DNA from 2 places in the Alkalibacter saccharofermentans DSM 14828 genome. Region 2 is predicted to be linked to the other one. Evidence: predicted binding sites of a transcription regulator. Region 2 holds the regulator's gene; the other holds the start of a gene.

Evidence for each region. The regulator Rex, encoded in region 2, represses fermentation and respiration genes when NADH is low (regulators of the CRP and FNR family bind a similar motif). The targets are predictions, from matches to a motif close to ATTGTTAANNNNTTAACAAT.
Region 1: the regulator Rex is predicted to act here: its motif matches at 5,360-5,379, upstream of fdhF (formate dehydrogenase subunit alpha).

The regions. Positions count from the first base shown of each region.
Region 1 covers NZ_FQTU01000002.1:180,495-188,642, forward strand. The annotation lists gene BUB93_RS02680 (Cof-type HAD-IIB family hydrolase) at 1-625, shown strand, start outside; gene BUB93_RS02685 (Cof-type HAD-IIB family hydrolase) at 639-1,475, shown strand; gene BUB93_RS02690 (RrF2 family transcriptional regulator) at 1,575-2,021, shown strand; gene BUB93_RS02695 (RidA family protein) at 2,032-2,424, shown strand; gene BUB93_RS02700 (trans-sulfuration enzyme family protein) at 2,424-3,560, shown strand; gene cysK (cysteine synthase A) at 3,670-4,602, shown strand; gene BUB93_RS02710 (GNAT family N-acetyltransferase) at 4,709-5,194, shown strand; gene fdhF (formate dehydrogenase subunit alpha) at 5,546-8,148, shown strand, end outside.
Region 2 covers NZ_FQTU01000005.1:25,260-33,407, reverse strand. The annotation lists gene BUB93_RS04700 (TIGR01906 family membrane protein) at 1-113, shown strand, start outside; gene tsaD (tRNA (adenosine(37)-N6)-threonylcarbamoyltransferase complex transferase subunit TsaD) at 85-1,098, shown strand; gene BUB93_RS04690 (ferritin) at 1,447-1,956, shown strand; gene abc-f (ribosomal protection-like ABC-F family protein) at 2,002-3,921, opposite strand; gene BUB93_RS04680 (redox-sensing transcriptional repressor Rex) at 4,142-4,792, shown strand; gene glnA (type I glutamate--ammonia ligase) at 4,959-6,287, shown strand; gene BUB93_RS04670 (hypothetical protein) at 6,301-7,125, opposite strand; gene BUB93_RS04665 (ANTAR domain-containing response regulator) at 7,217-7,789, shown strand; gene BUB93_RS04660 (hypothetical protein) at 7,834-8,148, opposite strand, start outside.

The DNA of each region.
Region 1 (8,148 bases), on a different contig from region 2:
CATTGCAGCATCGGCTAACGGAGCGGAAATAGTAAGCATTGAAGACGAAGAGGTAATTTATCAAGAGACGATTCCTTACGATATTGCAAGATCTGTAGTGGAAAAGAGTATTTCTGTGGGAACAGTCCCTATAAATTTTTCAAACTGCAAGGTATATACAAAGGGTTTTGATTCCTTGCCTAGGGATTATATTAAGGCTCTTAATCAGGAATTTCATTATATCGAGGATATATACGAAAATCTTAAGGATTATCCCTCGGCGAAGCTGATGATGGTGGGAGCGAAAAATAACCTCGATACAATCAAGGAGTTTTCTCTGACTAGCTACGGCGAGGTATTAAACGCGGATTTCAGTATGGAGACTCTGCTTGAAGTGTATTCAAATAAGGCGGACAAAGGCAAAGCGTTAAGCTTTATGATGGAACACTACGGTGTGCTAAAAGAAGAGACCATGTGCATAGGTGATTCAGAAAATGACATACCTATGTTTAAGACGGCTGGGATATCTGTGGCTATGGGCAATGCATCTGAAAATGTAAAGTCCCATGCAATGGAGATTACTGGCCATGTTGAAAATGACGGAGTGAAGCTTGCTTTGGACAAGCATGTATTTGGAAGGATTTAAAAGAGGTGAAAAAATGATAAAATTACTGGCAATTGATATAGACGGCACGTTGATCAATTTTGAGAGACCGAATATATCTAAAAAGGTTATAAATACGGTTATGGCAGCAAAAAAGCTTGGGGTTTATGTGGTGTTGATATCCGGCAGAAACTATTACAGCATGAAGCGATATCTAGAAGACTTAGGGATTGAAGAATACGGAATTACAACAAATGGTGGCATAGTTTTGGACTTAAAGACAGGCAAGGCGATTATCGAAAACGAGATGAAAAAAGAGATAGCATTGGGCATATATAATAAGCTTGAGGAAGAAGAAATTCCATATAGCCTTTTTGCAGGACTTAACGTATATGTTTCGGAAGAGCATCGCAACCAGCCCACTATTTCACTATTGGCAAAGGAAAAAGACAACGTCATCGTTGTCGATGATATGAAGAAATTCATACTAGAAAACAAAATGAACAAGTTCATGTTTATGGACGAAGACCACACCCTTGATGCGTTAAGAGATTATTTTGAGGAAAAGTACGGGGAATGCGTGAATGTGGAATACGGGTTTGAAAAACATATGGAGATATATCCAAAGTGCCTTGACAAAGGAATGGCGTTGGAAGGTCTTGCCGAGCAGCTTGAAATACCCATGGAAAATGTAATGGCCATAGGAGATGCAGAAAATGACATCTCGATGCTGGAAGTGGCTGGGACAGGTATAGCTATGGGCAATGCCATTAAAAACGTCAAGGATCATGCGGATTTTGTCACAAAGTCCGTAGAAGAGGACGGAGTGGCATATGCTATTGAAAAATTTATAATTAAGAAATGCTGTAAAGAAGATGGGAAAGCGGTTTGAGTTAATGCTCAAGCTGTTTTTTTATTGACAACGCATTTAAATGGGTATAGTATAATAATATATAAAACAAATAGGAATAGTGGTAAATGGGGTGAAAATATGAAAATATCCACAAAAGGAAGATACGGAATTAGGGCGATGGTGGATTTGGCGGTATATTCTGCAGGAGATCACATGCCTCTTAGCAATGTCGCTCAAAGACAGGGAATATCAAATAATTACTTAGAACAAGTTTTCTCGACTCTCAGAAAAGCTGGACTGGTAAAAAGCGTTAAAGGTGCTCAAGGAGGATATCTTCTTGCCAAGGATCCATCAGAAATAACTGCAGGGATGATACTGAGTACATTGGAAGGCGATCTTTCCGTCATTGATGAGAGCAAGGAGGCTGAATCTCAAAAGGACAGCATTCAATATTATTTAAAAGACATGCTATGGAGAAAAATTAATATCAGCATAGAAGATGTTGTAAAGTCGATTACCTTGGAAGAATTGGCACAGGGGTACAAGGCATCTATAGGAGAATCGGATTTGATGTATTACATTTAGGGAGGTAGTCATGAAAAAAGAGATAAATACCCACAAGGCCCCAAAAGCGGTTGGACCATATTCACAAGGGATAGCAACTGAAAGCACGGTATATCTTTCGGGGCAGATACCCTTAGACCCTGAGACGGGAAGGCTTGTAGAGGGTGATGCAAAAAAGCAGACGGAGCAGGTCATGAAAAACATCGGAGCAGTCCTAAATGAAGAGGGCCTCACCTATGATGATATTTTAAAGGCGGTCATCTACTTGACTGATCTCAAGGATTTTGATGCGGTAAATGAAGCCTATTCAAGCCTGCTGGGAAAACCTTATCCTGCGAGATCATGCATAGAGGTTTCAGCTCTTCCCAAAGGTGCCTCAGTGGAGATAGAGGTGATAGCTATTAGAAATGAGGAGGTTGTTTGATGGATTTTTCTACAAAACTTATCAGAAACGGGTTTGAAACTGATAAATATACCGGAGCACTTAGCATACCTATATATCAGGCATCAACGTACAGTCAAAAAAGTGCGGATTGCGACGGCGAATATGAGTACTCGAGATCCCAAAATCCTACGAGAGAAGCTTTGGAAAAGACTATTGCCTTGCTTGAAAACGGCACTAACGGATATGCATTTTCTAGCGGCATGGCTGCAACATCCTCAGTTTTGTCGATTTTTTCCCAAGGAGATCATCTTCTCGTATGCAAGGATGTATACGGAGGAACCTATAGAGTGGCAAGCGGGCTGTTTCCCAATTTTGGAATCGAGACTACATTTGTGGACATGACGGATATTGAAGAAATAAAAAGAAATATAAAGACAAATACAAAGGGCATATATTTAGAAACTCCGTCAAATCCATTGATGAAGGTAACGGATATAAAAAAGGTTGCGTCCATTGCCAAGAGCAAAGGAATTATAACTATGCTGGATAATACCTTTATGTCACCTTATCTGCAAAGACCTCTAGACCTGGGGGTGGATATAGTCATTCACAGCGCAACAAAATTTATTGGGGGCCATAGCGATGTTCTCGGAGGCTTGGCAGTGGTCAAGGACAAGGCTCTGGCTAAGAGGATACATTTTGTCCAAATGAGCTTTGGAGCGGTTCTTGGTCCACAGGACTGTTGGCTGCTGTTAAGAGGTCTTAAGACACTGAAGGTAAGGATGGACTACCAGCAGGAAAGTGCTAAAAAAATCGCCTTATGGCTAAAAAATCAAGAAGCTGTGGAAAAGGTATACTATCCGGGACTGGAAGATCATCAGGACAAGGAAATCCATGACGGGCAATCTTTTGGACCTGGGGCGGTTTTGTCTTTTGAAACCAAAACGGATAAAGCTGCAAAAGATTTTTTAAACAAAGTTGAAAGCATACTTGCAGTAAGCCTAGGAGGAGTGGAGACCATAGTGTCCTACCCCACGAAAATGAGTCATGGCTCGATGCCAAAGGAAGTGAAAAGTGATCTTGGTATATCGGATAAGCTAATCAGGATTTCCGTGGGTCTGGAAGATACAGGAGATTTGATTGCAGACTTTGAACAGGCGCTTAATTCTGACTAAACATATAATTAATATATAAAATAGCTCTTGACATCAAGAAAAAGGGTAAGTATAATAAAGCATATAAAGTTGATAAGAATAATAATATATAAAACAAGGAGGAAAAATAATGGCTAATATTGCAAAAAGCTTGGTTGACTTGATCGGAAATACGCCGTTGCTGCAACTTAATAATTACAAGGAGGAAAGTGGGGCACAGGGAGATATCCTGGCTAAGCTTGAGTACTTTAACCCTGCGGGAAGCGTTAAGGACCGTATCGGATATGCAATGATAAAGGACGCAGAAGATAAAGGGCTTTTAAACAAGGACTCTGTAATAATAGAGCCCACAAGTGGAAATACTGGAATAGCCTTGGCTTTTGTGGCTGCAGCAAAGAAGTATAGGCTTATACTGACTATGCCGGAGACGATGAGCGTCGAAAGAAGAAACCTTTTAAAGCAACTTGGTGCCGAGCTTGTGCTTACCCCGGGAAGTGAAGGCATGAAGGGTGCCATCAACAAAGCGGAGGAGTTGGCTAAAGAAAACTCAAATGCCATTGTACTTCAGCAGTTTAAGAACCCTGCAAATCCTAAAATTCACAGAGAAACTACAGCGGAAGAGATTTGGAGAGACACGGATGGAAAAGTTGATATTTTTGTTGCTGGAATCGGGACAGGCGGAACCATAACAGGAGCAGGGGAGGCCTTAAAGCAGAAGAATCCTGATCTGAAAGTAATTGCCGTGGAGCCCTTTGACTCCGCCATACTATCAGGGGAAAAGCCAGGACCACATAAAATCCAGGGAATCGGCGCAGGATTCGTGCCGGATGTTTTAAACACAGGTGTCATAGACGAAATTGTTAAAGTTAAAAACGAGGATGCCTTTGCCACTGCAAAGAAAATAGCTTCAAGCGAAGGTCTGTTGGTAGGGATTTCCTCAGGAGCAGCGCTTCATGCAGCTACTGAAATCGCCAAAAGAGAAGAAAACAAGGGAAAGACAATCGTCGTGGTTCTTCCCGACACCGGAGAAAGATACCTTTCAACTCCACTGTTTCAAGAATAAACAAAATAATCAAAGCCTTGAGCCAATAATAATAATTAGCTCAAGGCTTTTTACGTGCAAGTAAATAAGGTATAATATACATAATAAAGTGAATAGGGAGGAAGAAATGCTAAGGCCGGCAGAGAAAAAAGACATTGAAGAAATAACCTTGATATACAATTATTACATCGAAAATTCAACAGCCCTGTATCATTACACCTCCAAGAGCTCTGAGGAAATGGAGAAGTGGCATAGCGAAAAGGAAAAGGCGGGGTTACCCATAATAGCAGCAGAAATAGATGGAGTAGTCGCTGGTTTCGCAACTTACGGACCATACAGGCCGTTTGAAGGGTTTAAAAAAACTATTGAGCATTCTGTTTACTTAAGAAAAGACTACCAAGGGAAAGGTCTGGGAAGAAAACTCTTGAAGGCAATACTTCAGAAGGCCAAAGAAAAAGAATATCATGCGGCATTGGCGTATATTGATTCAGAAAATACGACCAGTATAAGATTGCACGAGAAAGAAGGCTTTTTTAGGTGTGGAGCAATAAAGGAGGCAGGGTATAAATTCGATAGGTATCTTGATCTTGTAATACTGGAAAAGCTGTTTTGAGCAATAGGGGAGTTTGCCGGGGATGCATTGCTAAATATTTCACTCAGGACAAACAAATCATGCCAAGAAGCGCGTTATATTAATAACAAAAAAACAACTAGGCCACACATATATATACAAGTATATCATTGAGTGTCATTGTAGGTCTTAAATTGTTGGCGATGTTATGTCAAGGCATTAACAAATTGTCGGGGCCCTTTGTTACCAAAGGCTTGCAGATTCGTCTCAAAGATAACTAAATTGACTTTTGTTGATCATCGGATAAAATCTCAGTGAGATTCTCCTACGCCGATGAGAACGATTACACGAAGTGGTGGAGGGTATCACAACATAAAGGAGTTGAAGCTTGGCATGATCAGACTGAATATAGACAATCACTGGCTGGAAGTTGAAAAAGGAACGACAGTGTTGGAAGCGACGAAGAGTTTGGGAATAAAGATACCCACTCTATGCCACCATCCCCACCTTGATTCAAGCATTGGGGGAGCTTGCAGGATGTGCTTGGTGGAAGTTGAAGGGATGCGAGCCCTAGCACCTTCCTGCGCGCTTCCGGCCACTGAAGGAATGGTCGTAAAGACTAGGAGCAAGAGGGTTATTCAAGGAAGGAAGATGGTTCTTGATCTAATTCTTTCAAACCACCCACTGGATTGCATGACTTGTGTAGCTGCAGGCAACTGCAAGCTGCAGGATTATTGTTTTGAGTATGGTGTAAAGGATTCCAGGCTCAGAAGTGGTGATGAAAAAGATTATCCACTAGATCATTCCAACAAGTTTTATTTTTTTGACAGAAATAAATGCATAATTTGCGGAAAGTGCACCAGGATATGCACGGAGCTTCAACAAACCCACGCCATCACGATGAGTGGAAGAGGCTTTGACACCCACGTGTCACCCCCCTTTGAAGATCCTATATCCCAGTCCACATGCGTTTCCTGCGGAAATTGCGTATCCGCTTGCCCGGTAGGTGCTTTAGTGCCGAGAAGGACTGAGAGGTTTAGGTACTGGGAGACAAGAAAAATCAAGACTACCTGCCCATATTGCGGAGTTGGATGTCAGATGGAGCTTTTGATAAAAGACAACAAGGTCGTAGAAGTAGCCCCGTCAGACGGTGCAGCGAATAACGGGATGCTGTGTGTCAAAGGAAAATTCGGATATAAATTCATAGATCATCCCGATAGGCTTAGAACGCCTTTGGTAAAAAAAGAAGGCAGATTTGTTCAAGCCACCTGGGATGAAGCATATCGGTTAATTACAGATAAAATCACTGCTGCAAAGGATGAGTTTGGAGCAGATTCAATTGCAGGTTTTTCATCTGCACGATGCACCAATGAAGAAAACTACCTTTTTCAAAAACTGTTTAGAGCTGTTATCGGCACTAACAATATAGATCACTGTGCCAGGCTGTGCCATGCTTCAACTGTTGCGGGCCTTGCCGCTACCCTCGGAAGCGGAGCTATGACCAACAGCAATTTAGAAGCCCTAGGGTCGGATCTGATATTCGTGACAGGATCTAATACTACCGAGACTCATCCGGTCATCGGCTCCCATATAAAACAGGCGAAGGCTAACGGAGCAAGCCTAATAGTAGCTGAACCTAGGGAAATCGAGCTCGCAAAAGTAGCGGATGTTTTCCTTCAAATAAAGCCGGGGACAAACGTTGCTCTTTTTAACGGTCTCATGCATGTAATAATAAAAGAAGGTCTTGAAGATAAGGATTACATAAGAGACAGAACTGAGAATTTTGAAGAGCTTAAAGAAGTAATGGAGAACTACTCTCCGGAAGTAGTAGCCCAAATATGCGAAGTAAATAAAGATGATTTGATTAAGGCAGCTAGGATGTATGGGAAGGCAGACAAAGGGGCAATATACTATTCCATGGGAGTGACCCAGCATTCTACGGGAACCCAAGGGGTAATGGCTGTTTCCAATCTGGCGCTTTTATGCGGCAATATCGGCAAGGAATCCGCGGGAGTGAATTCTTTAAGGGGACAAAACAACGTTCAGGGAGCATGTGATATGGGCGCATTGCCTGGATATTACCCGGGATATCAAAAGGTATTTGATTCTAAGGCTAAGAAGAAGTTCGAAAAGGCTTGGGGAAGAACCCTTTCGGACAAAGCTGGACTGACTATCACGGAGGTTGTAAACGGGCTTGATGAAAAGACCATAAAAATATTGTACGTCATGGGAGAAAATCCGGTGGTCTCTGACCCGGATACAGGGCATGTTAAAAGGGCGTTGGATAAAGCGGATTTCATCGTAGTGCAGGATATTTTCCTGACCGAGACGGCTGAATATGCTGACGTGGTCCTTCCTGCCGCAGCTTTTGCAGAAAAAGACGGAACCTTCACGAATACTGAAAGAAGAGTTCAAAGGATAAGAAAGGCAGTAAATTCACCTGGAGAGTCCAAACCTGATTGGGTTATATTGATGGAGCTGATGAAAAGGCTTGGTTATGGGGCAAGCTACGGCGGACCGGCAGATATCATGGAGGAAATCGCGGCACTGACCCCCCAATATGGCGGAATATCATATGACAGGCTAGAGGTTGAAGGACTGCAATGGCCATGTCCCACGAGGAAACATCCGGGAACTAAGGTTCTCCACAGGGAGAAGTTTGACAGAGGCAAAGGGCTGTTCAAACCGGCGGAATACATTAAAAGCGCTGAAGTGCCGGATAAGGATTATCCATACATAATGACTACCGGAAGGATGCTATACCACTATCACACCAGATCGATGACAAAGAGAGTGAGGGGGATAGACGCCCTTTACCCGGAATCCTACATAGAAATACATCCAGTAACGGCCAGTAGGCTTGATGTGAATGATGGAGACAAGATCAGGGTTTCGTCTAGACGAGGAAGCGTAGTAACCAAGGCAAAAATAACGGATGGGGTGGTAGAAGACGTGGTATTCATGCCCTTTCATTTTTACGAAGGCGGAGCTAATTA
Region 2 (8,148 bases):
TTAAGAGGATATTGATAATTTCCTCAGGCGCCATGACGGCAATTTTATTATTTTATTGGATCATGCTAAAAAAAGAGGTGACAAATGAAAGACGTTTTAATATTGGGAATTGAAACATCCTGTGATGAGACATCCGCAGCCATCGTAAAAAACGGCAGAGAGGTTCTCTCCAATATAATTTATTCACAAATAGAAATACACCAGCCATTTGGAGGAGTTGTTCCTGAGGTTGCATCTAGAAATCATGTAAAAAAGATATCGTCAATAGTGGATATGGCCTTTAAGGAAGCAGGTATTGGATACAGTGACATAGACGCAGTTGCGGCCACCTACGGGCCGGGTTTGGTAGGGAGCCTGCTAGTGGGACTATCCTTCGGGAAGTCTTTTGCCTATGCTGCTAAAAAGCCTCTTGTAGGAATCAATCACATAGACGGTCATATCAGCGCCAACTATATCGGAAATGAAAGCGTAAAGCCTCCCTTTGTAACTTTGGTTGCTTCGGGAGGACATTCACATCTGATATACGTCAAAGATTACGACAGCTACGATGTACTAGGTCAGACGAGGGACGATGCGGCAGGTGAAGCTTTTGACAAGATAGCAAGGACTCTGGGTCTTGGTTACCCTGGAGGACCTGCAATAGACAAGGCAGCACTTGAAGGGGATCCTGATTTTGTACAGTTTCCAAGAGCATACCTGGAAGATGACAGCTATGACTTTAGCTTCAGTGGTTTAAAGTCTGCGGTGCTAAACTATCTGAACGGCATGAAGATGAAAAACATTAAATACAGACCAGAAGACGTCGCAGCAAGCTTTCAAATGGCTGTGGTAGAGGTTTTGACAGAGAAGACTATTAAGGCCGCGCTGGATTATAAGACTGATAGGGTTTGTTTGTCAGGGGGGGTTGCATGCAACAGCCTGCTTAGAAAAATGATGAGGGAAAAGTGTGACGCCCATGGTATCGCTCTTGATTATCCTGCCCCCAGTTTGTGTACAGATAATGCTGCCATGATAGCAGGAGCCGGTTATCACAAATACCAAAAAGGAGTTTTTGCCCCTGAAAATTTAACGGCAAAACCAAATCTTAAAATTGGGTGAGGGAGCATGAAAAGTTGTCTACACCCTGTTTGTAAACAGAATGTAAACGGACAGTAAAATGTGGATAAGTCTTTGAAAGGTCGAGAAATCAAGGTGGATAACTGGATGTTCTGTGGACAAGTAGGTGGATAACTGTGGAAAATGTTAATAACTCCATTGAAAACACTGAAAAAATTTAAGAATACTTAAAAGTGAAACCTTTAAAAATCAAGGGTTTTTGATGTCAAGAAAAACTTTATTGCAAATTAAATCAAAAAACAACCTGTGAATGGGCTTTTAAATGTTTGATAGGCAGCGGATGATGGTATATATAAATAGGTATAGTTTAAATTTAAGGAGGGCAATAATATGTTAAGCAAGAAACTTATTGATGAAATCAATGAACAAATAAAGTATGAATTCTTTTCGGCGCATTTGTATCTATCCATGGCTTCCTTCTGCTCGGAAAATGACCTGCCTGGTTTTGAAACCTGGTTCATAGCTCAAGCTGATGAAGAAAGATTCCATGCGATGAAATTCTACGGATTCTTAAACAGCAGAGGAGAAAAAGCGGTCTTAAAAGGCTTTGACGATCCAAAGGCTGATTTTGACGATATCGTAGACGTTTTTGCATATTCACTGGAGCACGAAAAATTCGTTTCCTCCAGAATATACCATTTAATGGATATAGCCCAGGAAGAAAAAGAATATGCCACCATAAGCCTTCTGAACTGGTTCGTAGACGAACAAGTAGAAGAAGAGGAGAGCTTCAGCACTTTACTGGCTCAGCTTAAAAAGATCAAGGGAAATCCTCAAGGTCTTCATATGTTGGACAGGGAACTAGGCTCAAGAGTCTTCACCCCTCCTGCAGCAGAGTAAGATAAATGAAACAATCCGGATCTTAAGATTCGGATTGTTATTTTTTTATGAACTTTCCTCAATTTCCATTTGTTTTACTGTCCAATCATCCATAAGCAGGGATAACTGTGATTTAGCAGATTCATAGTCCGAATTTATTTTGCAGGAATAGTCATAATCGTCGTAAAAGCCGTCAGAGCAAATGATTTTTTCCAGTTTAGAAATCTCTTCTTCCTTTACAATTATAGATTCTTCCAACCTGCTTATCTCTTTTTTAAGTGCTGCAAGCTCTTTTTTCTGCTTATTTTTAAGTTTTTTTTCCTGAACGATTTCAGTCTTTGTCTTCTCTGGCTGGCTGTTTTTTAAATCTTCAAGCATTTTTGCTTCCTGAGTCTTTTGGATGTAGTAGTCGTAGTTGCCCTCGTAAATCTCCAGATGGTTGTCCTTGAGCACAAATAGCCTGTTTACCGTCTTGTTTAAGAAGTATCTATCGTGAGAGACTATGAATAAGGTGCCGGTATAGTCAGATAAGGCGTTTTCCAGTACATCCACCGTAGGCATGTCAAGGTGGTTCGTAGGCTCATCCATGATAATGAAGTTGGCATCAGAGAGCATAGTCCTCGCAAGTGATACTCTGCTTAGCTCTCCTCCGGAGAGGACGTTTAGGGGCTTGAACGCGTCATCCCCATAAAACTTGAAATAAGATAGTATGTTGCGTATTTCACCTTCGTTTGCTTTGGGCCTGCAGTTCCATACCTCGTCCAATACCGTTGAATCCGGATCAAGTCCTGCATTATCTTGTCTAAAAAATGCGGGGATCACTTTTTGGCCCCAGTTGACTTGGCCACGATCTTGAGATAAATCTCCGTTGATTATTTTAAGCATTGTGCTCTTGCCGCTTCCATTGGCGCCTATGATGCCTATCCTGTCTCCTCGGAATACATTGAAGCTGATGGAATTGAACAGGTTGGAATCATAGCTCTTTGCCAGGTCATCCACTTCAAGCACAAGCTTAGAGCTTTGGATCTTAGGTTCAAATTTCATTGATACCTTGCGATTGTCGATAAACGGCTTGTCGCTTTTAGGCATCTTGTCCAGCATCTTTTCACGGCTGCGAGCTCTTTTAATGCTCTTCTCCCTGTTGAACTGCCTGAACTGCTTTATTATCTCTTCCTGGCGCTGTATCTCTCTTTGTTCCAGCTTGTATTGATGCAGCTGGCTTTCCAGGTTTTCCTGCTTCCTTCTGACATATTCGCTGAAGTTGCCGTTGTAACGGGTCAAGGTCTTGTTTTCAATTTCGAACACGGTGGTAACAAGTGAATCGAGAAAATACCTATCGTGGGAAATGATTATAAAGGATCCGCTGTAATTTTTAAGGTAGCTTTCAAGCCATTGGATGGTTTCTATGTCCAAAAAGTTGGTTGGCTCGTCCAAAAGAAGAAGCTGCGGGTTGGTGAGGATCATCTTTGCAAGGGATATCCTGGTTTTTTCTCCTCCGCTGAAAGCAGCGACAGGTCTGTCAAACTCTTCCGGAGCAAAGCCGAGTCCAATCAATATTCCACGGGCTCTGCTTTCGTATTCGTAGCCGGACATGTCTTCGAATTTTTCTGTAAGCTGAGCATATTTGTTTAGGAGACTTTCCACATCCCTGTCGTGATTTTTGGATATTTCAACTTCCATCGTCCTCATTTCACGCTCCATGTCGATTATGTGGTCAAATACCGATATGACCTCTTCGTATAACCGGTTGTCTTCATTTAAGCTGGATTCCTGGGAAAGATATCCGATAGACAGATTTTTGGCGTAGTCGATGCTGCCGCTGTCATAGGGGGTTATTCCTGCGATTATCTTGAACAGGGTGCTCTTTCCCGTACCGTTTTTGCCCACTATCCCTATTTTGCTGTTGTCATCTACCATAAAGCTTACATTTTTCAGCACGGTTTCCACGCCGAAGCTTTTTTCTATATTATTAGCACTAACTAGCATGATTTCCTCCAAGTTTGTTTTGCCTTTTTACTATCAATATATTACTATAATATTAGGGAATATTCAATTATACCTTTGTTTGATGGAATTGTATCCCAAGTTTGTATTCGGATTTGAAAAGTTAGTAAAAACACAATAAAATACAAAAACAAAAAATTGACAATAAAAATTCACATTGTTATAATTAAAATTATAGTTTTTATATGTGATCGAAAGGAGTATTGACATGCAGAGAAATTCAATAAAGGTCTCCATGGCTGTCGTTAGAAGGCTGCCTAAATATTATAGATACTTGGGAGATTTAATACACAACGATGTCATGAGAATATCATCAAAAGAACTCGGAAAACTTATGGGCCTTACTGCATCTCAAATACGGCAGGACTTGAATTGCTTTGGGGGATTTGGTCAGCAGGGATACGGTTATAACGTTATAGAGCTTCAAAAGGAAATTGGAAGCATACTGGGGCTTAGCAAATCGTATAACTGTGTTATTGTAGGTGCCGGAAACTTGGGACAGGCAATTGCCAACTATGAAGGATTTAAAAGAGAAGGATTTATTCTTAAAGCTATGTTTGACGTAAATCCGAGGCTTATTGGCAATACGATCAGAGACATCAAGATTCTGGATATTTTAGATCTTGGTGAATACGTAAAGAGCAATGATATACAAATAGGCATTATTTGTGTGCCTAAGGAGCACAGCCAAAGCGTAGCAGACACGCTTATAGAAAACAATGTAAAGGCAATATGGAACTTTGCACCGACAGATGTTTCCGTGCCGGATAATGTAGTAATCGAAAATGTAGCAATAAGCGAAAGCCTTTACACACTTACATATCTAATGAATGAAGACAGTTTAAACATTTAGATTCCTATTGACATCAAATGAAATTGTCTATAGAATGTATATCATAAACAAGTTTATACAAGACAATGACGTCTATTCAAGGAACATAGGATACCTGGGATAGGCGTTTTTTATATTTTTATATTTTACTCAGCTTATGAAACGAAATATAGAGGAGGCGCGTAATATGGCAATTACAAAAGACCAAATTTTACAAAATGCGAAGGATTTGGACGTGGAGTTCATTCACTTGCAGTTTACTGATTTAAACGGAGTTATGAAGAACCTATCCATCAGTTATGAACAGCTGGAAAAAGCATTGGATGGCGAAATCATGTTTGACGGATCATCCATTGATGGGTTTGTGAGAATCGAAGAGTCGGACATGTACCTAAAGCCGGATCTAAACACTTTCGTCGTATTTCCATGGAAGCCTCAGGTAGGCAGGGAAGCAAGGCTGATTTGTGACATCTACAATCCCGACGGCACGCCATTTTCCGGATGTCCGAGAAATATTTTAAAGAAAAAAGTAAAAGAAGCCGAGGATATGGGCTATACCATGTACGTAGGTCCCGAGTGCGAGTTCTTTCTCTTTGAAGTTGATGAAAACAACTATCCTACTCTTAAGACTCACGACAACGCAGGATACTTTGATCTTGCTCCTGTGGACTTGGGAGAGAGTGCCAGAAGGGACATGGTGGTAACCTTAAAGGAGATGGGCTTTGAGATTGAAGCATCCCACCATGAGGTAGCTCCTGGACAACACGAGATAGACTTTAAATATGCAGACGCTCTAGAGGCGGCAGATGACATCATGACATTTAAAATGGTGGTAAGGGTTATCGCTCAAAGACATGGATTGCACGCCACTTTCATGCCGAAGCCGATTTTTGGAATCAACGGCTCTGGGATGCACCTTAACCAGTCACTTTTCAAGGACGGAAAGAACGCATTTTATGATCCCGATGGGCCTTACGAGTTAAGCGACACAGCATACAAGTACATTGCAGGACTTATTAAGCATGCCAGAGGTATGGCAGCGCTTACCAATCCAACTGTAAATTCGTACAAAAGACTAGTTCCCGGTTATGAAGCACCTGTATATATTGCATGGTCGCCGAAGAATAGAAGCCCGCTTATAAGAATCCCTGCAAAACGGGGACCGTCAACCAGGGTGGAAATGAGAAACCCGGATCCGTCGGCAAATCCATACTTGGCTCTGGCTGCAAGCTTGGCTGCAGGTCTTGATGGTGTCAAGAACGACCTTGAGGCGCCGCCTCCGGTATTTTCAAATGTATATGAAATGGGCCTTAAGGAAAAAGAAGAACAGGGTATAGATTCTCTACCCGGCACTTTAAAAGAGGCCATTCAAGAGCTTCAGGCTGATGAGCTTCTCATGGAGACCTTAGGGCCACATGCGCAAGTTAAATACATCGAAAACAAGATGCAGGAGTGGGACAGCTACAGAACCAAGGTAAGCCAGTGGGAGCTTGATATGTACCTGACAACCATCTAAGCAAAAAAGCCGACTAATCATCGGCTTTTTCCATTTCGAAAGGAAATCTCCTTTCTCGGATGATATCTAAAAGTGAATTGATCTTTTCCTGGGTCCTTGTGGCCCCTGTGATTGAATCCAAGGGGGCGATCGAATCGTTTTGAATTATCTGATTGGTGTATAAACCGAACATTTCCCCAATAGACATCCCATAGTGCTGCTGGTATACTTCATCAAGATCCTCCATATCCTCCTTGGGCTCGTCGTTTTGGTTCATCTCGGTATACTGAACATCGATAATTACGTTGTTGACATATGTTATTGAAATTCTGCCCTTGTAGCCGTTGCTGTCGTACTCTCCGGCTTCATAGTAGATATCATCCATGGATATCAAAGAAGGATCGGTTAAGCCTCTCCTGGCGCTTAGGATTATGCTGTCTGAGAGTCTCTTGAAATAATTTCGCATGTCGGGAAAATCCCCGGTAGAAGGCAGGCTGTTAGTGCTCTGGTTTTTTATAAGGTTGGTGTAAAGGCGCAGATATAAGGCTTGGAGGTCTAGGTTGTGTTCTTCCTTGAAGGCTTCGAAATATTCAGCGTCGGATATTTTGTCCTTTCCATCCAAAGAAACCTCACGGTAATTTACCCGAGTGATGAGACCTTCTTTTACAGTGACAGTCATTTCAGGACGATAACCTTCGTTGTTGCCGTGCTCGAAGGAAGCAAAGTACTCTCCATCAGTCAGGACTGCAGACTGTTCAGGGAAAGGTATCTGGCCTTCGCTGTCATTTACATAGTCTTTTGAGCATGCTGAGAGCAATAATAATGGAATTAAAAGGATTAAAAAAAATTTTTTGGTCATAAATAACACTCCAAATATTTATTTTAGTAGATGAATGCTTTATAATAGAAGAAATTATATTAATTATAACATAAATAGGCAGGTAAAAAATATGATAATGGGTACTGTGATAATAGGTCTAACCAATAAAAAAACAGAGACTGCCGTTTTGGGCTTGATGAAAAAAAACGGTTTTCAAACGATAGAATTCGAAGAAGGCAATGCCTTGATTCGCGCTGCAAGATCGAGGAATGTAGATCTGATCATAATAGACGAAGAAATCAAAGGGTTCAGGACGTTAGATATTGTAAATACCGTTTACGCTGAAAAAATCTGCCCGGTCATACTCGTTACTAGCCAGCCAAGGGCGGACTTTACAGATTGGATTGAAAAGGGATGGATATTTAACTTTATAAACCAAGGAGTTGAGTCAAGCGAGCTCAATAAAATGGTAAAAGGGGCGATGATATTTGGTAAAAAGCTTGTAAGCCTTGAAAGCGAAATATTAAAGCTGAAGAAGACCCTTGCAGACAGAAAGACAATAGAAAGAGCCAAAGGAATAATCATGGAGATGAAGCACTGTTCTGAGGAAGATGCCTACAAATATCTAAGAAACACCAGCATGGAAAAGAAGGTAACTATAGAAAACCTGGCTAAAGCTATAATAAATAAATTTACAAAATAGAAAATGCCCTGATGGGCATTTTCTATTTTATGATCAAGGCAAGGTCAGTATTTTTCGTATTTTAAATCAGTCAGCTTCAAAAATGCCATTGCAGTTATCAAACCACATGGAATCAGTGGGATAAACTGCTTTAAAGCAAACCAAATGTACTCTTGATCGAAACTGATGTTGGGGATGTAAAATATCAGCTTGAAAATATTGATTGCCATGAACCAGATGCATATGAAATAATTTATTAAGACGCTGTCTTTTTGCATCCTGATCATCCAAATGCTTATGGCAAGTACCAATAGAGTCAGGATAAGTTGAACAAAGAATTCCACAACGGATGCGGTCTCGAGGGGAAGCTCCAGAAAGCT